3 regions of the Acidovorax sp. PRC11 genome follow, and region 1 is predicted to be linked to each of the others. Evidence: riboswitches for the same ligand, from Rfam matches in the RefSeq annotation. Region 1 holds a riboswitch; each other region holds the start of a gene.
The links. Region 1 has a riboswitch for thiamine pyrophosphate ahead of Q9R47_RS12055 (FAD-dependent oxidoreductase). Riboswitches for the same ligand answer to the same signal wherever they lie in the genome.
Positions count from the first base shown of each region.

Region 1 (9,560 bases):
TGGTCGTGTATGCACTCCTGGGCCTCGTCGTGCTGCTGCTCGCGCTCGCCGCCTGGCTGTGGGCCCGGGCGCGCCGCGAACGCGAAGCGGCCTGGACGCAGGTCGTGGTGAACCATGGCCAGCCGCCCCTGTCCGAAGGTGCCGCGCCCGCAGCCACGGCCACGGCCACGGCCGCGGCGGCGGACGACGCGGGGGCGGACACCCGGCCGCAAGGTGCGGACGTGCCGGCCGGCAAGCCCCGGCGCCTGCCGGTGCTGCCGCGCGGCGGCAAGGCCAAGACGCCGCCCGCAGCGCCCGCGGTGGCCCCGGCGCCCGTTCCGGCACCGGCCGGCCCGGCGCTGCGGCGGGACGACGGCCTCCACCTTCCGGCCTTCGCGGATTCGCTCTCGAGCGCCGTGCTGGTCGAAGGCCCTGCCTTCACGCGCAACGCTCCGCTGCAGCCGACGGATGCCGCGGCCCAGCCGCCGGCTCCGCCGCCGGTCCCGGCAGCGCCGCCGGCCTTCGCGCCGTCGGGCGCCGCGTCTCTGGCGTCCGCCGCGCCGGCCCGTGCCGCGGGCCCGCTTCCCGAGGACCTGTTCGACATCCAGCAGCAGGCGGAATTCTTTGTCTCGGTGGGCGAGCACGACCAGGCCATCGACGTGCTCCAGCAGCATATCGCCGCGCACGGCGACACCTCGGCCTTCGCCTACCTGGAGCTGCTGCGGCTCTACCACACGCTCGGCCGCGTGGAGCGCTTCCAGCAGCTGCGGGAGCAGTTCCGCACGCAGTTCAACGTGTTCGTGCCCGAGTTCGGCGCCTTCCACCGCGCCGGACGCAGCCTGCAGGGCTTCCCCGATGCCCTGGCCGCCATCGAGGCCGAATGGTCCTCGCCGGCCGTGGTCGGCACCATCGAGAGCCTGCTGTTCCGCCAGTCCGATGCGCTCCTGGCCACCCAGTTCGATCTGGCTGCCTTCGACGATCTGCTGCTGCTCCTGGCCATCGCCCAGACGACGCCGGCCAGCGCGCGGGGCGCGGCCCCGCCACGCCCCCGCACCACGCCGGCCGAACCGCCGGACGACGAAGTGCTGGCCGCCCAGTACCCCGCGCCCGCGCCGAGCCACGAACCCTCGCTGGAAGAGGAGCTGCGCTCGTTCGACACGCTGTCCGGGGGCCTGACCTGGGAATCGCTGCCGGCGCCGCTGCCGCCTTCGCCCCCGGCCGCGCCCGAGGCATCCCGGCCCGCCACCGCTTCGATGTCCACCGTGCCGCTGCACCTGGATCTGCACTCCGACCCGGATGCGATGCTCGATCTCGACCTGTCGGACCCGCCCCACCTGACGCTCAGCGACCTGCCGCCCCTGCCGGTCACGGAGCCGCCTGCGCCCGGGCAGCCCGTGGGTTTCGGGATGGACAACGACCGGATGGAGCTGCGGCTGGAACTCGACCAACTGCAGCGCAAGCGCCCGATCGATCCCCAGTGAGGCTCCGGCGCGGGGCGACGGGCGGTTCGCCGGGTCAGCGGCCGGCGCTGCCGCCCGCGGTGGCCGCAGCGGCCATGGGCGCACCGGGCTGCGCCGGCCGCAGGGCCATGCGCTGCATCAGGTCGCGCGCAGCCGCCTCCGGATCGGGGGCGTTCACCAGCGCGCGCACCACCGCGATCGAGCCGACGCCGGTCGCCAGCACCGCGCTGAACTGCTCCGCGCCGATCCCGCCGATGGCGACCTGCGGATAGCCGCGCATCAGGCGCGCGTAGCCGGTCAGCCGGGCCAGTCCCTGCGGCACGGTGGCCATTTTCTTCAGCGTCGTGGGAAAGACCGCGCCCATCGCCACATAGCTGGGCGAGGCCGCGTCGGCGCGCACCATCTCGGCGTAGCCGTGCGTGCTCACGCCCAGGCGCACGCCCGCGCCGCGCAGCGCCTGCAGCGCGCCGGGCGCCAGCGCGTCGAGGTCTTCCTGACCCAGGTGGACGCCGTAGGCGCCCGCATCGAGCGCCTCCTGCCAGTGGTCGTTGATGAACAGCAGCGCGCCGGTGCCGCGCACGGCGCGGGCCGCCGCCGCCACTTCGCGCCGAATGGCCGCCGCGTCGCCCGACTTGAAGCGCAATTGCACCGTCGGCACGCCGGCGCGGGCCATGCGCCCGACCCAGTCCGCGTCCGGCAGCACCGCATAGAGGCCCAGATCCGTGGGGCAGGGCGGGAAGGGCTGCGCGTGGGACCGCGCCTGCAGGCCGAAATCCTCCGGGGCGTCCGGCCACTGCACGGGGTCGAACGCGCCGGTGCGGTCCGTGCGGCCCTGCCAGGCGCGCGCGAGGCAGTCCGCGTCCACGGCGATGAAACCCAGCGCGCTGCAGGCCTGCAGCGCCGCGCGGTACACGCTGCCGCCCTGCGCGGGCGCCGGTGCGGGTTGCGGCGGGAAGTCGGCGAACGCGGCGGCATGCGCCTGCGTGATGGCATCGGCCATCGCCTGGATCGGTGCTTCAGCCATGGTCGTGGTGCCAGAAAGGGGTGCCGAGCACCGGCGTGCTCGGCTGGGCCGCGTCCTGCGCGGACATGGCGCCGGCATGGCGTGCCGCGCGGCCGGCCTGCACCGCGTCGGCGAACGCGCCGGCCATGGCCACCGGGTCCTGGGCGAGCGCCACGGCCGTGTTCAGCAGCACGCCGTCGTAACCCCATTCCATCACCTGGCAGGCATGCGAGGGCAGGCCCAGGCCGGCGTCCACCAGCAGCGGCACGTCCAGCCGTTCGCGCAGCGTGCGCAGCGCATACGGGTTCACGGGGCCGCGGCCGGTGCCGATGGGCGCGGCCCAGGGCATGACGGCCTGGCAGCCGATGTCCACCAGGCGCTGGCACAGCACCAGGTCTTCCGTGCAGTACGGCAGGACGTGGAAGCCGTCGCGCACCAGCTGCGAGGCAGCCTCCACGAGGTTGAGGGTGTCGGGCTGCAGCGTGTAGTCGTCGCCGATCAGTTCCAGCTTGATCCACGGCGTGCCGAACACCTCGCGCGCCATCTGGGCGGTGGTCACCGCTTCCAGGATGCTGTGGCAGCCGGCCGTGTTGGGCAGCACCGGCACGCCGAGCCGGCGCAGCAGTTCCCAGAAGCCGCTGCCGGACTCCGCGGGGTCGCTGCCCTGGCGGCGCAGCGAGGCGGTCACCATTGCGGGGCGTGCGCGCCGCACGGCGGCCTCCAGGATGGCGGGCGAGGGGTAGCGCGCGGTTCCGAGCAGGAGCCGGCTCTCGAAGCGCTGGCCGTAGAGGACCAGGGCGTCATCGGATGCGGAGGTGGACATGGCAGGCAAAAAGGGCAGGGGGCCGGACGGAGCCGGCGGCACGGTGAGGGACGGTGGTTGCGGGAGCGGCGCGGGTGCGTTCAGCCGCCCGTCACGGGCGCGATGATCTCGACGCGGTCGCCGGGCTGCAGCGCATGCTGCGCATGGCGGGCCTGGGGCACGAACACGGTGTTCACGGCGACGGCGAAGGGAGGGCGCGCCGCGATGGCCGCGACGGCGTGGGCCACGGTGGCGCCCTCCGGCAGTTCGGTGGCGTTCTGGTTGATGACGACGTTCATGGATGGATGGCGGCGGGTTCGGTCTCGGGCCGGGAAGGCATTGCGCCCAGCTCCAGCGCCAGGTCGAAGCGGGGGGCGAGGCGCGATTGTCCCTCGTTCAGCAATTCCATCACCACGTCGAGGATGGCCGGCGAGATCATGAAGCCGTGGCGGTACAGGCCGTTGACCTGCAGCACGCGCGGCGCCAGCTGCCGGACGGCGGGCAGGTTGTCGGGCAGGGTGGGTCGGCACTGCGTGGCGATCTCCAGGATGCGCGCCTCCGCGAAGCCCGGATGCACGGCGTAGGCGGCGCTCAGCAGCTCCAGGGTGGAGCGCACGCTGGCGGGCGAGAGGTCGTCGGATTCGATCTCGGTCGCCCCGATCACGAACACGTGGTCCTGCTTGGGCGCGATGTAGATCGGGTAGCGCGGGTGCACCAGCCGCGTGGGCCGGCGCAGGGTGACGCCGGGCGCGTGCAGCCGCACGACTTCGCCGCGCACGCCGCGCAACTGCTGCCACTGCGCGCGCGCGCCCAGGCCGCGGCAGTCCAGCACCCAGTCGGGCTGGCCCGGCGCGCCGGGCGTGAAGTCTTCCGGAGCGCGCGGGCTGTTCCAGTGCACGCGCACGCCGCGCGCCCGCATCGCCTGCTCCAGGGCGGCCAGCAGCTGGCGGTTGTCGAGCTGGCCTTCGCCCGGCAGGTAGAGCCCCTGGTGGAAGCGCCCGCCCACCGCCGGCTCCGCCTCACCGACCCCTTGCGCGTCGAGCGCCTGCAGGGCCGGCAGTTCCGGGACCGTGCGGGCCGTGCGCTCGAGCACGCCACGCAGCCGGACGGCCTCGGCGGCGTCCTGCCGGTGCCAGAGGATGAGGGTGCCTTCCTGCTGGAAGAAGACGGGCCAGTCGAGCCCGGCCAGCAATTGCGGCCAGCGCGTGAGCGCATGGTGGCCCATGCGTACCACGCCGGGCTCGGTGATGGCCGATTCCGCCAGGGGCGCGAGCATGGCGGCGGCGATGCGCGCCGCGGCGCCCTGGGCGTCGGGCCCCTGGGCCTCGTGCACCTCCACCGCGTGGCCCTGGCGTGCCAGCTCGGCAGCCAGCAGCCGGCCCACGAGGCCGGCGCCGAGGACAGTGATCGAGGAATGGGGGGAGAGCAGAGCGGACATGGGGCAGGTGGCGTGCGTTCTCATCGGAGGCGCCGGCCCGGGAGGGGCGCGGCGGATCGGCAGCGGAGGAGAACAGGCGGCGGTCCACCGTCGAAACTCCCCACGCCAGCATGACCTGGATCGGGTGCCGAGGGTTTTTCTCAGCCACGCCGGACGGCGCGGCACCCCTGTTTCGTCCGTGACGGGATTACAGCACAGGGTTGATAGCGAGGTTTTTGATGCCGCGCATGCGCCATAATTTTTGCCATGAATTCCAAGCCTCTTGATCCTCGGGCGCCGGCGGGCCCCGCGGACGGCCCCCGCTACGTGCGTGTGCTATCGATTGCAGGGTCCGACAGCGGCGGGGGAGCCGGCATCCAGGCCGACCTGAAGACCTTCGCGGCGCTCGGCTGCTTCGGCATGACCGCCATCACCGCCATCACCGCCCAGAACACCCAGGGCGTGCGCTCCATCCACGGCATCCCCCCCGCCATGCTGCGCGACCAGATCGACGCGGTGGTCGAGGACATCGGCGTGGACGCCGTCAAGATCGGCATGCTCCATGCGCCCGATATCGCCGAAGTGGTCGCCGACGCGATCCGCCGCCACGCGCTGCCGCACGTCGTGCTCGACCCCGTCATGGTGGCCACCAGCGGCGACCGCCTCATCGCGCCGGACACCGTGGCCGTGCTGGTGGAGGAGCTCTTCCCCCTGGCGGCCGTGGTGACGCCCAACCTCGACGAGGCCGGCATGCTGCTGGGCCGCGGCATCGCCGACGAGGCCGCCATGGAGGCCGCTGCGCAGGACCTGCTTGGCCTGGGCGCGAACGCGGTGCTGATCAAGGGCGGCCACCTGCCCGGCGACGCGCTGGTGGATTTGCTCGCGCGGCAGGGCGGCGAGCCGCCGCTGCGCCTGCGCGCCGCGCGCGTGGACACCCGCAACGGCCACGGCACGGGCTGCACCCTGTCGTCCGCGATCGCGGCCCACCTGGCGATCGGGCTGGCATTGCCGGAGGCCGTCTCGGCCGCGCACGCCTACGTGCAGGCCGCGATCCAGGCCGGCGCCGGCGTGCGCACCGGCCGCGGCTCCGGTCCGCTGGACCATGGCCACGCACCCGTGGTGCAGCGCATTGCGGAGCACGCATGGGCATGAGCTTCCGACCTCCCGATCCCGGCCAGATCCAGCAGGCGTTCACCGCCGACGCCGCGCTCGTGCAGCGCTATGCGCTGCAGGAGGTGATCGGCACCGGCTCCTACGGCATCGTCTTCTCCGCGCTGCAACAGCCCACCGGCCAGAAGGTGGTGCTGAAATTCGTCCGCATCGACGAGGACGAGCGGCTGTTCAAGCGCTTCCGCCGCGAGATCGGGGCCTGCGCGCGGCTGCACCATCCGCACGTCGTGCAACTGCTCGACGAAGGCGTCTGCGGCCCGTTCGTCTTCGCGGTCTTCGAGTTCGTGCCGGGCATGACCCTGCGGCAGTTGCTGCAGCAGCAGGGGGCGCTGTCCGCGGGCGAGGCCGGCCGCCTGATGCTGCAGGTGCTGGACGCGGTCGCCTGCGCGCACGACGCGGGCGTCGCGCACCGCGACCTGAAGCCCGAGAACATCATGATCAGCGCCTCGGGCCTGACGTCGCACGCCAAGGTGCTCGATTTCGGCATCAGCACGCTGCTGCCGGGCTTCGGCGACGCGCACGCGACGCAGCTCACGCGCGAAGGTGAATACGTCGGCACCCCGGCCTACAGCGCGCCCGAGCAGCTGCGCGGCGAGGTCGCCACGCCGCAGGCCGATCTGTACGCCTGGGGGCTCATCTTCCTGGAATGCCTCACCGGGCGGGTGGTGACGGGCGAGTCCACGGCCGAGATCTACCAGCGCCAGCTGTCGCCGCAGGAGTTCAGCCTGCCGCACGCGATCCAGGGCCACCCCCTGGCCGAGGTGCTGCGCAGCGCCCTGCGCAAGCGGCGCGAGGACCGGGCCACCTCCGCGCGGCAGCTTTGGGAGCGGTCCTCGGCCGTGCGCCTGGACGATCTGGTCGGCGTGCTGCGCACCCGGCCCGGTGCCGGCGCCGGCGGCATCGCTCCCACGGTGGCGGCGTTCGGCACGCCCCATGAGGAAAAGCGGCAGCTCACGCTCCTCTACTGCGGCGTGGTCTTCGCGCCCCCGCCGGACGGCGGCGACGAAGAGGCGGCCGAGCAGCAGGAGATGGCGCAACGCAACGTGCTGCGCCGCCTCATCGACGTGGCCGTGCAGCGCGGCGGGACGCTCGGCGGCACTCTGGGCACGCACTTCCTGGTGACGCTGGGCTATTCCGCCCACGCCGAGGCCGATGCGCGCCTCGCCGTGCAGATCGCGCAGGAACTGGTGCGATCCGCCGCGCAGCCGGTCGGCGACGTGCGCTGGGAGGTGCGCATCGGCCTGCACACGGGCTCGGTGCTGATCGAAAGCGGTGCCGTGGTTCCCTGCCGCGCGCTCAGCATCGCGATGGCGATGGAAGAGGCTGCGGCCGACGGGCAGGTGGTGGTCAGCGAGGCCGCGCGCCAGCGGCTGCGGCACCATGCCCAGTTCATCCCGCAGGGTGGCGTGCGCCTGCCCGGCGCCCCGGCCGAGCTGCCGTGCTTCGCCATGGCGCAGGACGGCGCCAGCGCGGTGCCGGCGCTGCCCCGCGAAGCGGTGGGCCGGTGGCGCGAGCTGCTGCTTCTGCGCCGCCGCTGGCGCGCGGCGTTGCTCGGCGAGGGCGGCGCGGTGCTGGTGCGCGGCGAGGCCGGGGTCGGCAAGTCGTGCCTGAGCGAAACCTTCCTGGCGCACGTGCAGGGCCGCGGCGGGCGGGTGCTGCGCGCCGCCTGCTGGCCCGAGCAGGAGAACAGCGCCCTGGCGCCCATGCTGGCGCTCATCCGCGCCCAGTGCGGCGGCCCGGACGAGGCGGATGCCGTGGTCGTGGAGCGCCTTGCGCGCATGCTCGGCGACGCCGGCTGCGACGTGGACCGCGTGCTGCCGATCTTCTGCGTCTGGCTGTCGCTGCAGGTGGGCATGCACCAGGTGGTGGACATCGCGCCCGCGCTGCAGAAGGCACTGCTGATGGAGGCCTCGCTCGGCTGGCTGCGCCACCAGTCCCGCGAGGCTCCCGTGCTGCTGTTCGTCGAAGACCTGCACTGGGCCGATTCGGCCACGCTGGAATGGCTCGCCGAACTGGCGGCGGCACTCGCCGGCGAGCGCTGCATGCTGCTGCTCACCGCCCGCCCCGAATGGGAGCCGCCGCTGCGCATGCAGGGCACGCTCGTGTCGCTGGAACTCGGCCGGCTCGGCGCGCGCCAGGCAGCCGCCATGGTGCGGCAGGTGCTGGCGCCGCGGCAGGTGTCGCAGGCCGTCGTGGACCACGTCGTCGCGCGCACGGACGGCGTCGCCCTGTTCATCCAGGAGCTGACCCGCACCCTGCTGGAGACCTGCCTGGAAGAGCGCGACGGCCAGTGGGACTTCCAGGAGGACGCCGACCTGAAGGGCATTCCGATCACGCTGCGCGATTCGCTGGAGAGCCGCTTCATGCAGCTCGGCCCGGCGCGCGAGGTGCTGCGCTGGGCGTCCATCTGGGGCCGGCGCTTCGACGGCGACTGGCTGCCCGACTGCGGCCTGCAGGACGTGCCTGCCGGACTGCGGTCGCTGGTGGACGTCGGGCTGCTCATGCCGGCGGATGCCGCGGGCCATTACCTGTTCCGCCATGCGCTGATCCGCGACGCCGCCTACGACAGCATGCTGGCGACCCAGCGCGCGCTGATGCACGGCGTGGCCGCGGAAGTCATCCTGCGCCGCCGTGCCCGGGTGCGCGACGAGGAGCCCGGCCTGCTCGCGCACCACTATGCGCTGGCCCGCGATTACGCGAACGCGGTGCCCGCCGGCCTGGCCCAGCTGCGCATGACGCAGCACCGCTCGCTGAACGACGAGACCATCACCTATGCCCGCACGGTCGAGGACTGGATCGACCGGCTGGACGAGCCCGCCCGCTGGGAGCCCCGGCTGGCGCTCAACGGCTACGTCATGCAGGCGCTGATGAACAAGCACGGCTGGGCGCATCCGCAGGTGGAGCAGCGCATCGAGCTCTCGCAGGGCCTGGTGGAGCGCGACATCTCCGTGGAGCTGCGCGTGCAGCACCTCTGGCTCGTGCTCACCTACCACCACGTGGCCAGCCACCGCGCGGAAGTGATGCGGCTGGCACTGCAGCTGGAAGAACTCGCGCGCCAGCGGGGCGATGCCGGCATCCTGGTGGCCGCCTGCACCTGGATCGGGCTGGCCCATTATTCCGAAGGCCGCTTCGATGCGGCGGAGCAGTACCTGTCGGAGGCCGTCGACGAGCGGCATGGCGACTTCTCCAGGCACCACCCGGCGCAGTTCGGGTTCGACACCGTCGCCTGGGCGCTGGCGGCGCGGGCCCTGGTGCGCTGGGGCGCCGGCCACGATGCGTTGGCGCGCGAGGATGCCGAACGCGCGGTGGAGCGCGCCCGCGCATTGGCGCACATTCCCTCGATCGGCATCACGCTGCTCTACCAGGCGCTGGGCTACCTGGGGCGGCAGGACGCCCCCCGCGCCGGCCAGGTCGTCGAAGAGCTGATCGAGCTGTCCGGACGCTACGGCCTGCCGGCGTTCCGCGGCTACGCGGAAGTGATCCGCGGCTGGGTGGCGGGGGAGCTGGCCAGCGCCGACGCCACCATCGAGGCGCTCTGGAGCATCGGCTGCAAGTACTGCCAGACCTACTACCGCGCCTTCTGCGCCGAGATCCTGGCACGCCAGGGCCGCTGGTCCGACGCCGTCGACCGCGTGTCGCACTGCCTGGAACTCACACACGAGCTCTCGGAGGGCATATACACTGCCGAGCTGTGGTTGCAGAAGGCCGAGTACCTGCTGCACGACGCGC
Region 1 covers NZ_JAUZUQ010000009.1:355-9,914, forward strand. The annotation lists partial or broken gene Q9R47_RS12035 (hypothetical protein) at 1-1,460, shown strand, start outside; gene Q9R47_RS12040 (thiamine phosphate synthase) at 1,495-2,463, opposite strand; gene Q9R47_RS12045 (thiazole synthase) at 2,456-3,265, opposite strand; gene thiS (sulfur carrier protein ThiS) at 3,346-3,543, opposite strand; gene Q9R47_RS12055 (FAD-dependent oxidoreductase) at 3,540-4,682, opposite strand; TPP riboswitch at 4,763-4,861, opposite strand; gene thiD (bifunctional hydroxymethylpyrimidine kinase/phosphomethylpyrimidine kinase) at 4,929-5,813, shown strand; gene Q9R47_RS12065 (TOMM system kinase/cyclase fusion protein) at 5,810-9,560, shown strand, end outside.

Region 2 (9,560 bases), on a different contig from region 1:
CGCACGCCCGCGCCGATCACCTCCAGCGCGGTGCCCGGGTCGTTGATGGACGCCGACATGGCGCGCGCGGCGATTTCTCCCATGACGACGAAGCCGTAGCGCGGGTCGTGGTCGAAGGTGCGGCCGTTGCCGATGAGCACGGCCTGGCGGATGGCGTCGCGGGCCGCGTCGTCCAGGGGGCGGTCGCTGCTGGCCAGCACCGCGCCGGGGGCGACGAAGGCGCCGGGCAGCACGTGCAGGTGGATCTGGCCGTCCAGTGCCTGGGCACGGGCCTGCAATTGGTCCATGGCGACGTGCTGTACGAAGCCGGTGGCGTCGCTGCGCACCTCATGGCTTCCGCGTTCGCCGGATTGCTGGCGGCGTCCGCCCAGGTAGGGTTTGTCGATGCGCTGGTCGATGGCCTTGCAGGTGGCCTCCTCCAGCCGGCGGATGGTCTCGCCGAGCCGGCCCAGCACCGAGAGGTAGTCGATCCAGCGCAGCAGCACCACGACCACGCCGAGCAGGATGAGCAGCGTGAAGCCGAAGAGCACCAGCCGGCCGCCGTCGCCGTACACGTGGGCATGCAGGCCGACCAGGGAGATCACGCCGTAGATGAAGGCGCCGATGAAGACCGCGAGCGTGTTCTGCACGGTGGAGTCTTCGATGAGCAATTGCGAGGCGCGCGGCGTGGCGCTGTTGGCCACGGCCGAGAACGCGGACACCATGGTGCTGGCCGAGAAGATCGACACCGTGAGCATGCTGGAGGCCAGGATGTTGAGCAGGCTGTCCAGCGCTTCGGAGCCGAGGTTGATCGCGGTGCCGTCCGGGATATAGGGGCCTGCCCAGGTGGCGAGCATGACGGCCGCGCAGGCCAGCAGGGCGAAGAGGGCGCAGCGCAGCCAGGTCTTGCGCACCAGCCGCTGCAGGAAGAAAACCAGCTTTTCCGACATGGGGCCACTATCGCCACGCGCTGGCCGGCGCGCGCTGCCCATGGTCGCGTTCCGCTGTAGGCGGGCGCCTTCAAGTGTCTTCCGGACCATCCATAACCGGCCCCGGCCCGCGCCCTGGTCCCCGCGCGGGAGCGGGTGGGCCGCCTGCCCACGCTCCGGCCCGTCGCCCTGCGCTCAGCGCATCACCAGCCCGCCGTCCACGTACAGCACCTGCCCGGTCATGAAGCCGCTCCATTCCGAGGCGAGGAACAGCACCGGGCCGGCCACGTCCTCGGGCCGGGCGATGCGCCGCAGCGGCGTGGCGGCGGTGATCGATTCGCGCAGCGCCTCGGGGGTGGCCTGGCTGGCCTGCGTGGGGTAGACGAGCCCGGGCGCCACGCAGTTCACGCGGATGCCCTGCGGCCCGACTTCGGCCGCGAGGTTGCGGCTGAAGGCGATGAGCGCCGCCTTGGCGGTGGTGTAGTCGTGGTAGGGCACGACGGGGTGCTCCACCAGATTGGTGGCGATGTTCACGATGCTGCCGCGCGCGCGCTGGCGCAGGTGCGGCAGCACCGCGCGGCAGACGTGGAAAGCGCTGCCGGCCGCGCCGTCGAACTGCGCCTGGTAGTCGCTCCACTGCAGGTGGTCGAACAGCGCGCGGCGGCGCGGGTCGAACGCGTAGGGGCGAAAGGCGTTGTTCACGACCACGTCGATGCGGCCGGCCTCGCGCAGCACGCCATCCACCATCGCCTGCGCGGCCGCGGCATCGCCCACGTCGGCGCGCGCGGCCCAGGCGTCGCCGCCCGCGGCCCGGCAGGCCGCGACCGTCTCGGCCGCCGCCGCGTCGTTCGACAGGTGGTTGACGGCCACGGTGGCGCCCTGCTGCGCGAACGCCCGCGCGATCGCGGCGCCGATGCCCCGGCCCGCGCCCGTCACCAGCACGACCTGGCCCTTGAACTGCATGGTCATCCTTCGTTCTTCGCTTCGTTGCGTGCCGTTCCGCTCAGGCGGACGGCAGCAGGCGGGTGTCGACCACGTCGGCCACGCGGATGGGGCGCTGCACCAGGCCGAGTGCGCGGTAGGCATCGGCGGCCTGCTGCAGCGATTCGAGGTTGAACGCGCCCAGCGGCTGGCCCGGCAGCGAGGGCTGCGCGGCGGCGTTGCGCAGGCGGATCACCTCCAGGTTCACGTCCGGCTGCGTGCCGTCGATCGCGTGCTTTACGGCGAGGGCCGCGGCCTCGTCGGGTTGGGCGATCATCCAGGCCGCGCTGTCGCGGTAGGCTTTCAGGAAGGCCTGCAGCAGCGCCTTCTTCTGCGGCAGCACCTCCTGGCGGACCACGTACAGGTCGCTGGAGACGTTGAGGTAATCGCGCACCTGCATGACGTTCACCGCACCGATGCCGCGGCGCCGGCCGACGGCGAGACCCGTGTCGGTGGCGGCCGTGGCATCCACCTGCCCCTGCAGCAGCGGCGCGAAATTGAGCAGGCCGGTGACCACGATGGTCACGTCCGATTCCTTCAGCCCGGCCTGGTGCAGCAGCACCAGCAGGTTCTGCCGCGTGCCGCTGGAGAGGCTGTAGACGCCGATGCGCTTGCCCTTCAGGTCGGCCGGCGTGCGGATGCCGGAGGACTGCAGCGACACCACGTTGAACACGTTCTGCGGGTAGATGTCGTAGATGGCGGTGAGGCGCTCGCCCTTGTCCAGCGCCATGAAGAATGAGCCCGGATCGGTGAAGGCCACGTCGGCCTGGCCGCTGAGCGTGTTGCGCAGCGCGTCGCCGCCGCCGGCACCGGGCAGGTAGGCGAGCTCCAGCCCCTGGGCGCGGAAGAAGCCCTTGTCGGGCTCGGCCAGCAGGTTGGTGATCTCGCTGATCGGCTTGCTCCAGCCGGCCACGGTGACCTTGCCGCGCACCGGCGGCTGCGTGGAGGGCTGGGCCAGCGCCATGCCGGCCCACGGCGCGGCGGCGAGGCCGGCGGAAGCGGCGAGCAGGGCGCGGCGGGAGAGGTGGCGGGAGGTGGACATGTGCGTTGTTCCTGGGGTCGGAGAAGGAAGGTCAGTCGGTGCCCGCATGGGCGCGCAGCAGCCACCGCTCGAACAGCAAAGTGGCCTGGTAGAGCAGCAGCCCGATCGCGGCGATGAGCGCCAGCGCGGCGAACATCAGGGTGGTGTCCATCATTCCCTGCGAGGCGATGATCACCGCGCCCAGGCCGCGGCTCGCGCCGATGAACTCGCCCACCACGGCGCCGACCAGCGCCAGCACCACGGCCATGCGCAGCCCCGCGAGGATGGCCGGCAGCGCGATCGGCAGCTTCAGCCGCAGCAGGGTCTGCCAGCGCGTGGCGCCCAGCATCCGGAAGAGCTGCAGCCGCTGCGGATCGGCCTGCCGCAGCCCGGTGAGCGTGTTCTCCATCAGTGGGAAGAAGCAGATCAGCCCGGTGATGAGCGCCGTGGAGGCGATGCCGAAGCCGAACCACAGCACGAAGAGCGGCGCGAGCGCCAGCTTGGGCACCACCTGGCTTACCACCACGTAGGGCCGCAGCACGCGCTCCAGCAGCGGCGATTCGGCCAGCGCGGCGCCAGTCAGCAGGCCCGCCGCGCCGCCGCCGGCCAGGCCCAGGCCGAGCGCCTGCAGGGTGGCGCCCAGGTGGGGCAGGAAGTAGCCGGAGCGCAGCCCCGTCCACAGCGCTGCCGCCACGGCCGAGGGCGCGGGCAGCACCAGGGCGGAGAGGCCCGCGTGCCGCGCCGTCCATTCCCAGGCGGCCAGCAGCGCCAGCAGAAGTGCGGCGCCCAGGGCGCGGTGCCGCCAGGGGGCGGCGGCCGTAGGGGAGGAGGCGGCCTTCATGCGGCGGCTCCCGTGCCGTCCACGCCGTCCATGGCGGCCCGCACGCGTGCGCACAGGTGGTTGAACGGCGCCTCGTGGCGCATCGCCTGGGTGCGCGGCGCGGGCAGATCGACCCCGATGTCGGCCACCACGCGCCCGGCGTGCAGCACGGCGATGCGGTCGCCCAGGTAAACGGCCTCGGTGATGTCGTGCGTGACGAAGAGCACGGTGGTGCCGTGCCGGCGGCAGGTGCGCAGCAGGTCGTCCTGCAGGTCCGCGCGGGTGATCGCGTCCAGCGCGGCGAAGGGTTCGTCGAGCAGCAGCAGTGCGGGCTCCAGCACCAGCGCGCGCGCCAGCGCGACCCGGCTCTGCTGCCCGCCCGAGAGCTGGCGCGGATGGCGCTGCGCGTGCCCGGCCAGCCCCAGTTGCTCCAGCAGGGCGCCCGCGCGTTCCACGTCGCGCGGCTGCGGACTGCGCTGCAGCGACACCGGCAGCAGCACGTTGTCGATCACGCTGCGCCAGTCGAGCAGCGTGGGCGCCTGGAACATGTAGCCGAGCCACGGCCCCGGTGCCGGGACCGGCCCGCCCTGCAGGCGCACCGCGCCCGACTGCGGCCGCAGCAGCCCGGCGGCGAGCTGCAGCAGCGTGGTCTTGCCGCAGCCGCTGCGGCCGACGAGGCAGTGCAATTCCCCCGCGCCCACGCGCCAGCGCACGCCGTCCACGGCCGGCGGACGGCCCGGGTAGGCGAACGAGGCCGCCTCGATCTCCAGGAAGGGGAGGGAGGAGGGCGCGGCATCCGCCCGTGCGTGCACCGGCGAGTGCATCGGCACCTGCATCTGCGCCTGCGGTTCAGTCGGCATAGGGTGCGAAGGGCTCTGCGGCGGCTTCGGCGGAGGGTTCGATCTCCACCATGCGCACGAGGTCGAGCAGGTTGAAGCGCCCGTCGTGGTGCCAGCCGGCCTCGGGCGTGCTCATCGCGCCGATGGCGCAGACGCGGCTCACGCCCGCGTCGCCCAACAGCGCAGCCAGGCGGTAGAGCGCTTCGGGCGGGGCGGCCACACCGGCGGTCTGCAGGTAATCCTTCTGCGCGGCGACGGCGGCGACCGCGTCCTCCAGCGCATCGACGGCCACCACCTGCACCGTGCGCTGCAGCGCCGTGGGCGCGAGGGCCCGCGGCCCGTCGGCGAAGGCCACGCTCCAGGCATCGTCCGGCGTACCGATGAGCTGTTCGGCGGCCTCGCCGGAAGCGCCGGGGAGCGAGCGCCATTCCACGCCCTGGCGCCAGTGGGCGAGGGCGGCGGCGTCCTCCACCACGAGTGCCCGGCGCGGGAAGCGCCGCTGCAGCTGGGCGAGCTCGCCCGCCAGCCGTCCGGCGAAGTCGCGCGGCGCGACGGCACCGCCGCGCTGCACGTAGAACACATGTGGCGAATAGCAGCCCTGCTGGTCATAGCGCATCACGTCCCAGGCAGCCCGGCGCGCGAGCGCGGGGCCTTCGAGCGCATCGAGCGCCGCGGCGGCCACCAGGCCGAAACCCAGTTTGTGCCCGTGCGGCAGGAAGCGAGTGGTCACGGGCAGGCGCCGCCGGATCGCATCCAGGGATTCGTTGCCGCCGTAGGCGAGCACCGTGTCGGCCCGGGCATAGAGGGCGGATGCGTCTTCCGCGCCCGCGCCGCGCCACCACACCACGGCCAGGCAGTCGGCGAGCGGCGGATGCACTTCGGCGAGCAACTGCGCGAACCAGCCCGCGAACAGTGGCTCGGCGCTCGGCACCTTGCCGATGTTGCCGGCCTTGACCAGCAGGCCGCACACCAGGCTCCAGAGCGGCAGCGCCGGCACGTTGCCGGCCCAGCTGTGCACCAGCAGGCCGGGCCCGAGGGCCCGCACCGCGCCGCCCTTCGGGGCGGGCTGGAAGCCGTCGAGCACCAGCGGGTTCGCGAAATCCTCCGCCACGAAGCGCCGCAGCTGCGGCGCGCGGAAAGTCTTGAAGAAGCCCGTCAGCCCCAGGCGCACCATCTCGGCGTCGTAGCCGCTCACCACGGGCAGGAGCGCCTCGGCCTGCCGGCGGAACGGATCGGAGCGGTCGAGCAGGCGGGCGATGGCGCGGTCGATCACTTCGATGATCTGCGCCACGGTCATCGTCTTCAGGTGCCGGGCGGCCGCCCGCTGCACGCGGTCGGCCAGCGCTTCCATCTGCGCCGCGGTAAGCACCGGCACGGCCACCTCCACGCGGGCGCCGCCCTGCACGAACGGCAGCACCTCCCAGGCGACCTCGTCCGGGCCGATGCCCGGCAGGTAGCCGGCCCGGATCGGCGGAAGCCCTGGCGGCCGCGGAACCGTCATGCCGCGGTGGCCCGCATGAATTCATCCACCGCCAGCGAGCAGCCCTTGGCCTGCGCGCCCTCGGCGCGGCCGAGCAGCAGGAAGCCGCCGTCGGCCCACAGCCCCACGTCTTCCGTGAGGATCGTGGTCACGGAGTTGACGTTGGCGAGATCGCAGTGCACGAGGATGCCGCGCTCGCCGGCCGGCACGTCGCGGCCCGTGACCGGGTCCACCAGCCGCGAGCGGATCCAGTGCGGCCCCGATTTGACCGAGGGCACCGAGGCATTGCCGTCGTCGTAGAACTGCGTGCTGAGTTCGGTCATGCCGTACATGTTGACGCAGTGCTCGCGCGGCACGCCCAGGGCCTGCGACAGCTCGGCGTAGAACGCCTCCAGCGGCAGTTCGCGCGATTGGCCCTTGTAGCCGCCGGTATCGAGCAGGCGGCTGCCCGGCGGCAGGCGGAAGGCGCGGCCCTGCGGGCGCAGCGCATCCATCAGGTGCACGAAGCTGTAGCTCGCGCCCAGCAGCGCATACGGCGTGCCGGTGCGCTCGGCGGCCTCCAGCACCTGCCACAGCCCGCTCCAGTCGGTGCCCTGCGGGCCCACGAAATGCCGGCTGCCGGGCGCACCGAAGGTGGATTTCGCGAGGGCCAGGTAGTGGGCGAGCGACGAATTCGGCATCGCGTCCTCGTCCGGGAACAGGATGCCCATCGGCATGCGCTGCTGCCCGCGCATGAAGCGTTCTGCGAAATTCCGCTCCATCGACCGGTCGTACACCGCGAGCCGCGGGTGGAAATGCCGGCCGCGCGTGTCGCCGCGCGTGGTGCCGCTGGTCATGAAGACGCGCTCGCCGGTCGCGGCGGGTTCGCAGCGCAGTGCCTGGGCCTTGAAGGCGTCGATGGGCACGGCCGGGATGTCGCTCCAGGCCTTCACGCTGCGCGGCGTGGCGCCCCGGCCCTGGCAGAAGGCGCGGTAGGGGGCGTTGGCGGCGTACTGGTGGGCGAACAGCCGCAGCGCGAGTTCGTCGAACCGGGCATCGGTGCAGCCGTCCTGCGCGATGAATGAGAGCACTTCCGCGTCCAGCGGAGCGAACGATGGCATGGGATTCCTTCAGGACCTGTGGCAGGGGGCTCCGAAGGTGTCCCGCGCCCGCGCCGGGCCGCTGGCGGCCGCATCGGGACGGTGGCTCTTCTTCCGCCGGAATGACCCGGTTCAAGTTCGCGGGTGTGGATCTCAGCACAGGTGTGCACCCCGGAGCGCGGGCGGATCTTAACCCGGGGGAGATTTCCCCGCAGGGGGCGGGGCGCGATGCCCGCCAGGCCGCACGCCGGTGGCGGACGGACCGCGGGACCGCCGCGGCGACGCTCAGCCCGGCTGCGCCAGCCGCTTGAGCTGGTAGAGCGCGTCCAGCGCCTCGCGCGGGCTCAGGGCGTCGGGGTGGATGTCCTGCAGGGCGGCCTCCACCGGGCTCGTGCCCGGCGCCTCGGATTCCGGCGGCGGGGCGAACAGGTCCACCTGCGTCTCGCCTTCGTTGGCCCGCTCCTCCAGCGCCGAGAGCGCATGCCGCGCGTGGTTCAGCACCGGCGCGGGCACGCCCGCGAGCCGCGCGACGTGGATGCCGTAGCTGCGGCTGGCCGGGCCGGGCTGGATCTCGTGCAGGAACACGATGTCCGAACCGGATTCGGTGGCGCCCACGTGCACGTTCACGGCGTGCGCATGGCGCGCGGCCAGTTCCGTCAGCTCGAAATAGTGCGTGGCGAACAGCGTGAAGGCGCGCGTGCGGTCGTGCAGGTGCGTGGCGATGCCGCTCGCCAGCGCCAGGCCGTCGAAGGTGCTGGTGCCGCGGCCGATCTCGTCCATCAGCACCAGCGAATGCGGCGTGGCGGCATGCAGGATCTGCGCGGCCTCGGTCATCTCCATCATGAAGGTGGACTGGGCGTTGGCGAGGTCGTCCGCCGCGCCGATGCGGGTGTGGATCGCATCGATCGGGCCCAGCCGGCAGCGCGCGGCGGGCACGTGGCTGCCCATGCTCGCCAGCAGCACGATCAGCGCCACCTGCCGCATGTAGGTGGATTTGCCGCCCATGTTCGGGCCGGTGATGATCTGCATGCGCGTGTTGGCGTTCAGGCGCGTGTGGTTGGGGATGAAGGCGCCGGCCGAGGTTTCCGCCAGGCGCGCTTCCACCACCGGGTGGCGGCCGCCCTCGATCTCGATGCAGGGCTCGGCCGCGAACTGCGGCGCGCACCAGTCCAGCGTGAGCGAGCGCTCGGCGAGCGCGCAGAGCGCATCGAGCGTGGCGATGGCCTGCGCGGCGCGGATGAGCGCCGGCACGTGCGGCTGCAACTGGTCGAGCACCTGTTCGTACAGCCACTTCTCGCGCGCCAGCGCGCGCTCCTGCGCCGACAGGGCCTTGTCCTCGAAGGCTTTCAGTTCGGGCGTGATGAAGCGCTCGGCGTTCTTCAGCGTCTGGCGGCGGCGGTAGTCGTCGGGAATGCGGTCGAGGTAGCTGCTCGTTACCTCGATGTAGAAGCCGTGCACCTTGTTGAACTGCACGCGCAGGTTGGGGATCAGCGTGCGGGCCTTCTCGCGCGTCTCCAGCGCCAGCAGGAAATCGTCGCAGTGGTTCTGGATGCCGCGCAGTTCGTCGAGCTCGGCGTCGAAGCCGTCGGCGATCACGCCGCCGTCGCGCACCAGGGCCGAAGGCTCCTCCAGGATCGCGCCGGCCAGCAGCGCACCGCAGGCCGGCGGCGCATGCAGGTCGCCGGCGATGCCGGCCAGCAGCGGATCGTGCCAGCGGTGCTCCGCGGCGATCTGTTCGGCCTTGTGGAGCGTCTTGCAGAGGGCCACCAGTTCGCGCGGGCGCACCTGCCGCAGTGCGATGCGCGCGGTGATGCGCTCCACGTCGCTCACGCCGCGCAGCGCGCCGCGCAGGGCCTGCCAGCTGCCGGTGCCGCCGTGCCCGCCATCGCCGCCGTCCCCACGCAGTTCCGCGGTGGCCGCCAGCCGCGCGCGGGCTTCGGCGCGGTCGCGGCGCGGCTCCAGCAGCCAGGTCCTGAGCAGGCGGCTGCCCATGCCGGTCATGCAGGTGTCCAGCAGCGAGAAGAGGGTGGGCGCATCCTCGCCGCGCAGCGTGCGCGTGAGTTCCAGGTTGCGGCGCGTGGCGGGGGGCAGGGCGATCAGCGCGTCGTTCTTCTGCACGCGCACCGCGTGGATGTGCGTGAGCGCGCGGCCCTGCGTGTGTTCGGCATACGAGAGCAGGGCGGCGCCGGCGGCGTGCGCGTGGGCGAGGTCCTGCGCGTCCCAGGCGTTGAGGCTGGCCGCGCCGAGATGCTCCAGCAGCTTGCGCGCGCCCAGGGCGCCGTCGAACTGCCAGTCCGGCCGCAGGCTCAGGGGGCAGGAGAGCACGCCGCCCTGGCGCAGCGCCTGCAATTGCTGCTCGAAACGCTCGGTCACGCCGGCGCTGTAGAGCACCTCGCTCGGGCCGATGCGCGCGATCCAGGTTCCGACCTCGT
Region 2 covers NZ_JAUZUQ010000024.1:19,582-29,141, forward strand. The annotation lists gene Q9R47_RS20720 (DUF2254 domain-containing protein) at 1-929, opposite strand, end outside; gene Q9R47_RS20725 (SDR family oxidoreductase) at 1,104-1,871, opposite strand; gene Q9R47_RS20730 (ABC transporter substrate-binding protein) at 1,912-2,931, opposite strand; gene Q9R47_RS20735 (ABC transporter permease) at 2,963-3,751, opposite strand; gene Q9R47_RS20740 (ATP-binding cassette domain-containing protein) at 3,748-4,554, opposite strand; gene Q9R47_RS20745 (acyl-CoA reductase) at 4,580-6,070, opposite strand; gene Q9R47_RS20750 (long-chain fatty acid--CoA ligase) at 6,067-7,149, opposite strand; TPP riboswitch at 7,221-7,312, opposite strand; gene mutS (DNA mismatch repair protein MutS) at 7,414-9,560, opposite strand, start outside.
Region 2: linked by a shared signal. The riboswitch ahead of Q9R47_RS20750 (long-chain fatty acid--CoA ligase) and the one ahead of Q9R47_RS12055 (FAD-dependent oxidoreductase) in region 1 are both predicted to bind thiamine pyrophosphate.

Region 3 (9,560 bases), on a different contig from region 1:
ACCAGGGAAATCCCCACCCGCCGGCGCCACGCCGCCGGAGGAAGCGGAGGCCGGCGCGCCCCGTATGATTCCGGGCATGCTGTCCAAGTTGATGAGCCTTTTCCTGCTCGGGCTGGTGCGCTTCCTCACCGGCTCCCAGGCACGGTGGTACGGGTGCCCGCCCAAGGCCGAGCAACGCATCTATTTCGCCAACCACCAGAGCCATGCCGACCTGGTCATGATCTGGGCCGCCCTGCCCCAGGAACTTCGCAGCATCACCCGGCCCATCGCCGCCCGGGATTACTGGACCAAGACGCCCTTCCGGCAATGGATCACCACCGCCGTGTTCAATGCGGTGTACGTGGACCGGGTCTCGGGCACGCCCGCGCCGCAGCCCGCCGGCGAGGCACCGGCCATGCCCGCGCCCGCACCGTCTCCCGCCGCCGGCACGCCCGATCCCGAGGCGCTGCGCGCCGCCCTGCCGGAAGGCGATCCGCTCGCGCCGCTCGTGCAGGCCCTCGAGAGCGGCGATTCGATCGTGATCTTTCCCGAAGGCACGCGCGGCCACGGCGACGAGCCCCAGCCCTTCAAGTCCGGGCTCTACCGGCTCGCGCAGATGTTCCCGCAGGTGGTGCTGGTGCCCGCCTGGATCCACAACGTGCAGCGCGTCATGCCCAAGGGGGAGGTGGTGCCCGTGCCCATCCTGTGCTCCGTGACCTTCGGCGCCCCCATAGAACTGGCGCCCGGCGAGGAGCGCCGCGCCTTCCTCGACCGCGCCCGGCGCGCGGTGATCGCGCTGCGGGAGGTGTGAGCCATGATGGACTTCCTGCGCCACCTCACCACCACGCAGCAGATCGGCGCGCTGTTCGTGGCCATGTTCGGGCTGCTGTCGCTGGTGACGCTCTATGCGTTCTTCCAGACCCTGCACGAGGCGCGCGGCCCCGGACCCGAGGACCAGGCCGCGCACGAAGTGCACCAGCAGGAGTGGCGCCGCTTCTGGAGCCTGCTCAAGACGTCCTGGGTCATGGCGACGGTCTTCTGGGTCGGATGGGCCCTGGGCGACACCGTGGCCACGGTGCTCTTCGCCATCGTCTCCTTCCTGGCGCTGCGCGAGTTCATCACGCTCTCGCCCACGCGGCGCGGCGACCACCGCAGCCTCGCGCTGGCGTTCTTCGTCGTGCTGCCGCTGCAGTTCGCGATCGTGGGGATGCGCAAGTTCGACCTGCTCACGGTGTTCATCCCGGTCTACGTCTTCCTGGCCCTGCCCGTCGCGAGCGCGCTGGCCAACGATCCGGAACGCTTCCTGGAGCGCAATGCCAAGCTGCAGTGGGGCATCATGGTCTGCGTGTACGGCATGAGCCACGTGCCCGCGCTGCTGCTGCTCGACTTCCCGAACTACGAGGGCCGGGGCGCCTTCCTGGTCTTCTTCCTCGTGGCCGTGGTGCAGACCAGCGTCATCGCCCAGCATCTGCTGGGCCGGCGCTTTCCGCACCGTCCCGTGGCCCCGCAGGTGAGCCAGAGCTTCCAGTGGCTGAGCTGGAGCGTCGGCGTGGCGATCGGCGGGCTGGCCGGCGTGGCGCTGTCGTTCATCACGCCGTTCAAGGTCGGGCAGGCGCTCGGCATGGCGCTGCTGGCCTGCCTCGCGGGCACCCTCGGCCACCTGGTGATGAAGGCCCTCAAGCGCGACCGCGGCGTGACCAGCTGGGGCCTGCAGGGACAATCCACCACCGGCGCCGGCGGCCTGCTGGACCGCGTGGACGCGCTGTGCTTCGCCGGCCCGGTGTTCTTCCATTCGGCCCGCTGGTACTTCGGCCTCTGAACGGCACCTCATGAGAATCCTGGGCATCGATCCCGGCCTGCAGACCACCGGCTTCGGCGTGGTGGACGTGGACGGGCACCACCTGAGCTACGTGGCCAGCGGCACCATCCGCACCACGGGCGCGGCCCTGGGCGACCTGCCCGGCCGCCTGAAGATCCTGTTCGACGGCATCACCGAGGTGGCCGCGCGCTACCAGCCCGACGCGTCCACGGTCGAGATCGTCTTCGTGAACGTGAACCCGCAATCCACCCTGCTGCTCGGCCAGGCGCGCGGCGCGTGCCTGACGGCGCTGGTGGCGAGCGGCCTGCCCGTGGCCGAGTACACCGCCCTGCAGATGAAGAAGGCGGTGGTGGGAAACGGCCGCGCGGCCAAGTCGCAGGTGCAGGAGATGGTGCGCCGGCTGCTGCAGCTGCCCGGCCTGCCGGGCACCGACGCGGCCGACGCCCTGGGCCTGGCCATCACCCATGCCCACGCGGGCGCGGCGATGGCGAGGCTCGGGGAAGTCACCACGCTCAACCGCCGCCAGCACGCGATGTACCGCGGCGGAAGGACTTTGTAGCGGATCGCTAGCGGAACACGATCTGCGCGATGACGCCGGAGCCCAGGGAGATCAGCAGGTAGTCGGGGCCGTTCTGCACCCAGTGGTAGCCGCGCGGCGGGGGAGCCAGGTGGTGCATGCGCCAGTCCTGCACCACGTAATGGTGCGAGCGGTACATCGGCGGCACGCGGCTGCCGCGGTACCAGTCGTGGTGCGGCCCCGCGCCATGGCGCCGGCCGTGGGCCTGCGCATGGGGCGGCGGGCCGGGGTGGTGGTGCCGCGGCTTCGCGTGGTGGCCCTGCCAGCCGGGGGGCGGCCCCCCGTGGTGCGGGCCGGGCTGCGGTCCGTAGTACCCTGGCCCGCCCCGGTGGTGGTCGGGGCCGCGGCCGTAGCCGGGTCCGGGCCCATGGCCAGGCCCGTGTCCGTAGCCATGACCACGGGCGGACTCGCGCTCGCGGCCCGGCACCCCGTCGAAGGGCTGGGCCTGCGCGCACAGCGCGGACAGTCCCACGGCCAGCGCCGATCCGAAGGTCCGCAGGCGCCGGGCGGGCATTCCTGCAGAAGCCGCGAAAGGAAGGTCGGAAGAGGTGGTCATGGCGATGCTCTGTCGCAAAAGCCGCAGGGTATCACCGGCACGGCCGTGCGGTCGTAACAACGCGTGGGCGGCCGCCGCGGGCCGCCCTGGGGGCCATGCCTACCGCGGCAGCAGCGCCGCCGCGTTCCGGGAGGCGGGCAGCATGTCCACGGCGCCGGAGACGGCCCTGCCGCCCTCGTCGAGCTGGAAACGGCGCACGGCGCCGAGCAGCTGGACGGCCTGCTCGCGCAGCGACTCCGACGCCGCGGTGGACTGCTCCACCAGCGCAGCGTTCTGCTGCGTCATCTGGTCGAGCTGGCTCACGGACTGGCTGATCTGGCCGATGTTGTCGCTCTGCTCGGCCGACGAGGCGGTGATCTCCGAGATCATCTCCGAGACGCGGCGCACGCTGTCCACGATCTCGGTCATCGTCGCGCCGGCCTGGCCCACGAGGCGCGAGCCGCTCTCCACGCGCTCCACCGACGAGCCGATCAGCTCCTTGATTTCCTTGGCCGCCGCCGCCGAGCGCTGGGCCAGCGTGCGCACCTCGGCCGCCACCACCGCGAAGCCCCGTCCCTGCTCGCCCGCGCGGGCGGCTTCCACGGCCGCGTTCAGCGCCAGGATGTTGGTCTGGAAGGCGATGGAATCGATCACGCCCGTGATGTCGGCGATGCGGCGCGAGCTTTCGGTGATCTGGCCCATCGTGGCCACGACCTGCGAAACCACGCTGCCGCCCCGCGCGGCCACCTCGGCCGCGGTGGAGGCGAAATCGCTCGCCTGCTGCGCCGACTGGGTGCTCTGCTGCACGGTGCCGGTGAGCATCTCCATCGAGGACGCGGTCTCCTCCAGGTTGGCGGCGGTCTGCTCGGTGCGCTGGCTCAGGTCGTGGTTGCCGGTGGCGATCTCGGTGCTCGCCGTCGAGATGTTGCCGGACGCCTCCTGCACCTGCCGCACCAGGCCGCGCAGCGCGTCCTGCATGCGGCCCATGGCCACGACGAGCTGGCCGACCTCGTCCATCTGAGCGGGGCGCACCTCGTGCGAGAGGTCGCCGCCGGCGATGCGTTCGGCGAGCGCGCGGGCCTGGGCCAGCGACCGCGTGATGGAGCGCACGCTGAAGAACGTGAGCGGGATCAGCACCGCCAGGGCCAGCACCAGCCCCAGGCCGATCACCGCGGACATGGTGGCCGTGCGCGCATCCATGCCTCCGCGGGCCTCGTCCATCTTCTCGCGCGCGCTCTTGGCGAGGCTCGCGAGCAGCTGGTCGGTCGTCTCCATGTGGCCCTTGAGCCGCTCGGCATAGGCCGCGCCGCCGGCACCGTCGAGCTGCGCCCGCTCGATCTGCTCGAAGATCGGAGAAATGCCGGCTTCATACTGCTGGATCTCGCCGAGGGCCTTGTCGATGGCGGCCACGAAATCCGCATCGCCCGCCTGCACCTGCCGCACGTCGGCCAGACTCTTGCGCAGCGCGGCGAGCGTTTTCGTCCACGCCTCGCGCTGGGCCGAGACCTCCACCGAGTTGTTGAAGTTGAGGATGATGTCCTTCTCGGTGCGGCGCAGCGTGCCGAGCGTCGTGCGCAGGTCGGCCATGTCCGTGAGCGTCTGCACGCGCTGCGAGAAAAGTTCCTGCAGCGTGTCGCGCGTGCGGTCGAGGGCCAGATACCCCAGGCCCCCGATGATGACGAGCAGTACCAGGGAAAAGATCGTGCCGAAATACAGGCGCGCGCGTATCGACAGGCGTCCCAGGGTATTCATGGTGTCCTCTACAAACAGTTACACGGGCACATGCAATAACTGCGCCCATCCCGAAGCAGCCTCGTGGGCCGCCGGGGCGCCACTATAGGGCGGCGCACCCAGGCAGCCGGCAGGGAAACCACGGGGTGGCTTTTCCTGCCGGGTTGATCATCGCGCAACACGGGCGTAACCACTGTCGCGTTGGTGGAGCACGGCCCACGCCGCAGGCCCGCTGCCGTCAGGCGGGCTGGATCGGCACGTAGAGTTCCCCGCCGCCGCTGCGGAATTCCTCGGATTTCTCCTGCAGGCCCCGGGCGGCGAAGTCGCGCACTTCCTGCGTGATCTTCATCGAGCAGAATTTCGGCCCGCACATGGAGCAGAAGTGCGCCACCTTCGCCGAGTCCTTGGGCAGCGTCTCGTCGTGGTATTCCTGCGCCGTTTCCGGGTCGAGCCCCAGGTTGAACTGGTCCTGCCAGCGGAAGTCGAAGCGCGCCTGGCTGAGCGCGTCGTCGCGGGCGCGGGCGCCCGGATGGCCCTTGGCCACGTCGGCCGCATGCGCGGCGATCTTGTACGCGATGATCCCCTGCTTCACGTCGTCGCGGTCGGGCAGGCCCAGGTGCTCCTTGGGCGTCACGTAGCAGAGCATGGCCGTGCCCATCCAGCCGATCATGGCCGCGCCGATGGCCGACGCGATGTGGTCGTAGCCCGGGGCGATGTCGATGGTCAGCGGCCCCAGGGTGTAGAACGGCGCCTCGTGGCAGGTCCTGAGCTGCTCGGTCATGTTGGCCTGGATCATGTGCAGGGGCACGTGGCCGGGGCCTTCGATCATGGTCTGCACGTCGTGCTTCCAGGCGACCTGCGTGAGCTCGCCCAGCGTGCGCAGCTCGGCGAACTGGGCCTCGTCGTTGGCGTCGCTCGCGCAGCCGGGCCGCAAGCCGTCGCCCAGGCTGAAGGACACGTCGTACGCCTTCATGATGTCGCAGATGTCCTCGAAATGCTCGTGGAGGAAGCTCTCCTTGTGGTGCGCCATGCACCACTTGGCCATGATGGAGCCGCCGCGCGAGACGATGCCCGTGCGCCGCCCGGCCGTCAGGTGGATGAAGGCCAGGCGCACGCCGGCATGGATGGTGAAGTAGTCCACGCCCTGCTCGGCCTGCTCGATCAGCGTGTCGCGGAAGATCGCCCAGGTCAGGTCCTCGGCGATGCCGCCCACCTTCTCCAGCGCCTGGTAGATCGGCACGGTGCCGATGGGCACGGGGCTGTTGCGCACGATCCAGTCGCGCGTGGTGTGGATGTTCTTGCCCGTGGAGAGGTCCATCACGTTGTCCGCGCCCCAGCGGATCGCCCAGACCAGCTTCTCGACCTCTTCCTCGATGCTGGAGGTGACGGCCGAGTTGCCGATGTTGGCGTTGATCTTGACCTTGAAGTTGCGCCCGATGGCCATCGGCTCGACCTCGGGGTGGTTGATGTTGGCCGGGATGATGGCGCGGCCGCGCGCCACTTCGTCCCGCACGAACTCGGGCGTGATGATCTTCGGGATGCTGGCGCCCAGCGGGTTGCCCGCCAGGCGCTGCTCGCGTGCCGCGTCCTGCTGGTACTGCGCCATCCATTCGCGGCGGCCGTTCTCGCGCAGGGCCACGTACTCCATCTCGGGCGTGACGATGCCCTTCCTGGCGTAGTGCATTTGCGTCACATTGGCGCCGCTCCTGGCGCGCAGGGGCGCGCGCTGCAGGGCGGCGGCCTCGGCGCGCAGCACGGCAAGGCGGGCGGCGTCTTCGGACTTGCTGCCGTCGTCCAGCGCCTGCTGCGGGCGCCCCTGGTAGCGCTCGGTATCGCCGCGGCCCTCGATCCAGCCGCCGCGCACGCTGGCGAGGCCCCGGCGCACGTCGATCACCGCGGCCGGGTCGGTGTAGGGGCCGGAGGTGTCATACACGCTGACCTGCTCGCCGTTGGTGAGCGCGATGTCTCGCACCGGCACGCGCAGGTCCGGGCGGCTGCCCGTGATGTAGTTCTTGGTGGAGGCGGGAAAGGGTTCGCGGGTCAGCGAGAGCAGCTGGGCGAACTTGTCGGGGGCATTCATGGCGGGCAATCTCCTCGGTTGGATGGAAATGTGCTCCGCATGAGACCAGGTGTGGCCGCCCCCGGCCCCCTTGCGGAGGCGCCCGCTGCGCGGCCCTCGGCCCCGGGGACGGGGCGATGGCGCGTGGCGGCCAGGCGAACGCCGGCTGGGGCCTTCGCCTGCAGGCGCGGGAATCCCGGCTGCAGCTCTTCTTACGCTGGTACTAACCAGATCAAGTTCGCGGTTCCGGCGGTCAGGTCCGCCATCTCAGCACGCCATACGTGCACCCCGGAGCAGGCGCGAGTATAGGAGCGATGCCCGGCCGTGTCACGCCGCGCCGCAGCGGCACCGGGCAAGGAACGTCAGAGGAAGCGCTCGAGCGCCAGCACCGCGAAGAAGGCGAAGGCCGAGAGCACGGTCCACTTCACGATCACGATGCCGTAGCGCTTGTAGCGCGGCTGCCCGGTGCCCATGTAGAACACGAAGCACACCACCGCCAGGAGCAGCAGGAAGAAGAACAGCCCGCGGAACAGCAGCATCGCCGCCGCCTCACCAGGCCTGGACGGGCATGGCGAAGCCCTTGGGCGCCTGCCGCTCGCTCTCGAAGGTCGCGATCTCCCATGCGTCTTCATGGGCCAGCAGTTCGCGCAGCAGCAGGTTGTTCATCGCATGGCCCGACCGGAAGGCGCTGTAGGCCGCGAGCAGCGGCCGGCCGACGATGTAGAGATCGCCGATGGCGTCGAGGATCTTGTGCTTCACGAACTCGTCGTCGTAGCGCAGGCCGTCGGCGTTCAGCACCTTGTAGTCGTCCATGACGATCGCGTTGTCGAGCCCGCCGCCCAGCGCCAGCCCGCTCGCGCGCATCATTTCCACATCCTTCGTGAAACCGAAGGTGCGGGCACGGGCGATGTCGCGCGTGTAGTTGCCCGCGCCCAGGTCGAACTCCACGCTCTGGCCGGTGGAATCCACCGCCGGGTGCGCGAAGTCGATCTCGAACCGCAGCTTGTAGCCGTGGTAGGGCTCGAGGCGCGCCCACTTGAGCTGCTGCCCCTGGCCCTCGCGCACCTCGACGGGGCGCGTGACGCGGATGAATTTCTTGGGCGCGTTCTGCAGCACCACGCCGGCGCTCTGCAGCAGGAACACGAACGACGCGGAGGAGCCGTCGAGGATCGGCACTTCCTCGGCCGTGATGTCGATGTACAGATTGTCGAGCCCCAGGCCTGCGCATGCAGACATGAGGTGCTCGACGGTGTGCACCTTGGCACCGCCCACGCCGATCGTGGAGGCCATGCGCGTATCCACCACGGACTCGGCGCGGATCGGAATGTCCACGGGCTCGGGCAGATCGATGCGGCGGAACACGATGCCCGTGTCCGGCGCGGCCGGACGCAACGTGAGCTCGACCCGCTGTCCACTGTGCAGGCCCACGCCCACGGCGCGGGTGAGGGTCTTGATCGTGCGTTGCTGGAGCATCCGCCGATTTTAGGTGGCGGCTCCCATCCCTGTGCGCATCCATGGCTATGGCTTCCATAGCGCAGAGGTCACCAACGGAAACAAAAAGGCCGCCCGGCTCCCGGAAAGGAGCGGAGCGGCCAGCGGCGACCCGAGGACAAGCCCCAGGGGGGCCGATCAGTCGGCCTGCTTGCGGAGGAACGCGGGGATTTCGAGATCGTCCATGCCGCCCGAGGACAGCGCGTCCACGCGGGCCGCGGCCTGCGTGCGGTTGGTGCGCCAGACGCTGGGCACCGCCATGTTGCCGTAGTCGGTCTGCGAAGCCGCGCCGCCGCCCACGAGGCCGCTGGCCACGCCCACGGTCGCGCCCGAGATCGGCACCTGGTAGGCGAGGTTGTCGGTGCCGGTGCGCAGGCCGCCCTGCACCACCGAGATCGGCTGGCGACGCGCGTTGGCGCGCGACAGGCCGGTGGCCACCACGGTCACGCGGATGTCGTCGCCCAGGCTGTCGTCGTAGGCCGCGCCGTAGATGACGTGCGCATCGGGCGACGCGTAGGCGTTGATGGTGCTCATCGCCAGGCGCGATTCGGACAGCTTGAGGCTGCCCTTGGCGGCCGTGACCAGCACCAGCACGCCCTTGGCGCCCGACAGGTCGATGCCTTCCAGCAGCGGGCAGGCCACGGCCTGCTCGGCGGCGATGCGGGCACGGTCGGGGCCGCTCGCGACGGCGGTGCCCATCATGGCCTTGCCGGGCTCGCCCATCACGGTGCGCACGTCTTCGAAGTCGACGTTCACGTGGCCGTACTCGTTGATGATCTCGGCGATGCCGCCCACGGCGTTCTTCAGCACGTCGTTGGCGTGCGCGAAGGCCTCGTCCTGGGTGATGTCGTCGCCCAGCACTTCCAGCAGCTTCTCGTTGAGCACCACGATCAGGGAGTCGACGTTGGCTTCCAGTTCGGAGAGGCCATTGTCGGCGTTCTGCATGCGGCGGCCGCCTTCCCACTCGAAGGGCTTGGTGACCACGCCCACGGTCAGGATGCCCATCTCCTTGGCCACGCGCGCGATCACGGGTGCGGCGCCGGTGCCGGTGCCGCCGCCCATGCCGGCGGTGATGAAGAGCATGTGCGCGCCCTGGATGGCCTGGCGGATGTCCTCCTGCGCGGCCTCGGCGGCCTCGCGCGCCTTCTCGGGCTTGCTGCCGGCGCCCAGGCCGCTGTGGCCCAGCTGGATCACGCGGTGCGCGCTGCTGCGGGTGAGCGCCTGCGCGTCGGTGTTGGCGCAGACGAACTCCACGCCCTGCACCTGGCGCGCGATCATGTGCTCGACGGCATTGCCGCCGCCGCCGCCGACGCCGATCACCTTGATCTGCGTGCCCTGGTTGAACTCTTCGGCTTCGATCATTTCGATG
Region 3 covers NZ_JAUZUQ010000005.1:42,699-52,258, reverse strand. The annotation lists gene Q9R47_RS07245 (lysophospholipid acyltransferase family protein) at 77-790, shown strand; gene Q9R47_RS07240 (phosphatidate cytidylyltransferase) at 794-1,798, shown strand; gene ruvC (crossover junction endodeoxyribonuclease RuvC) at 1,809-2,357, shown strand; gene Q9R47_RS07230 (RcnB family protein) at 2,365-2,931, opposite strand; gene Q9R47_RS07225 (methyl-accepting chemotaxis protein) at 3,031-4,662, opposite strand; gene thiC (phosphomethylpyrimidine synthase ThiC) at 4,880-6,721, opposite strand; TPP riboswitch at 6,893-7,001, opposite strand; gene Q9R47_RS07215 (hypothetical protein) at 7,063-7,239, opposite strand; gene lpxC (UDP-3-O-acyl-N-acetylglucosamine deacetylase) at 7,250-8,173, opposite strand; gene ftsZ (cell division protein FtsZ) at 8,330-9,560, opposite strand, start outside.
Region 3: linked by a shared signal. The riboswitch ahead of thiC (phosphomethylpyrimidine synthase ThiC) and the one ahead of Q9R47_RS12055 (FAD-dependent oxidoreductase) in region 1 are both predicted to bind thiamine pyrophosphate.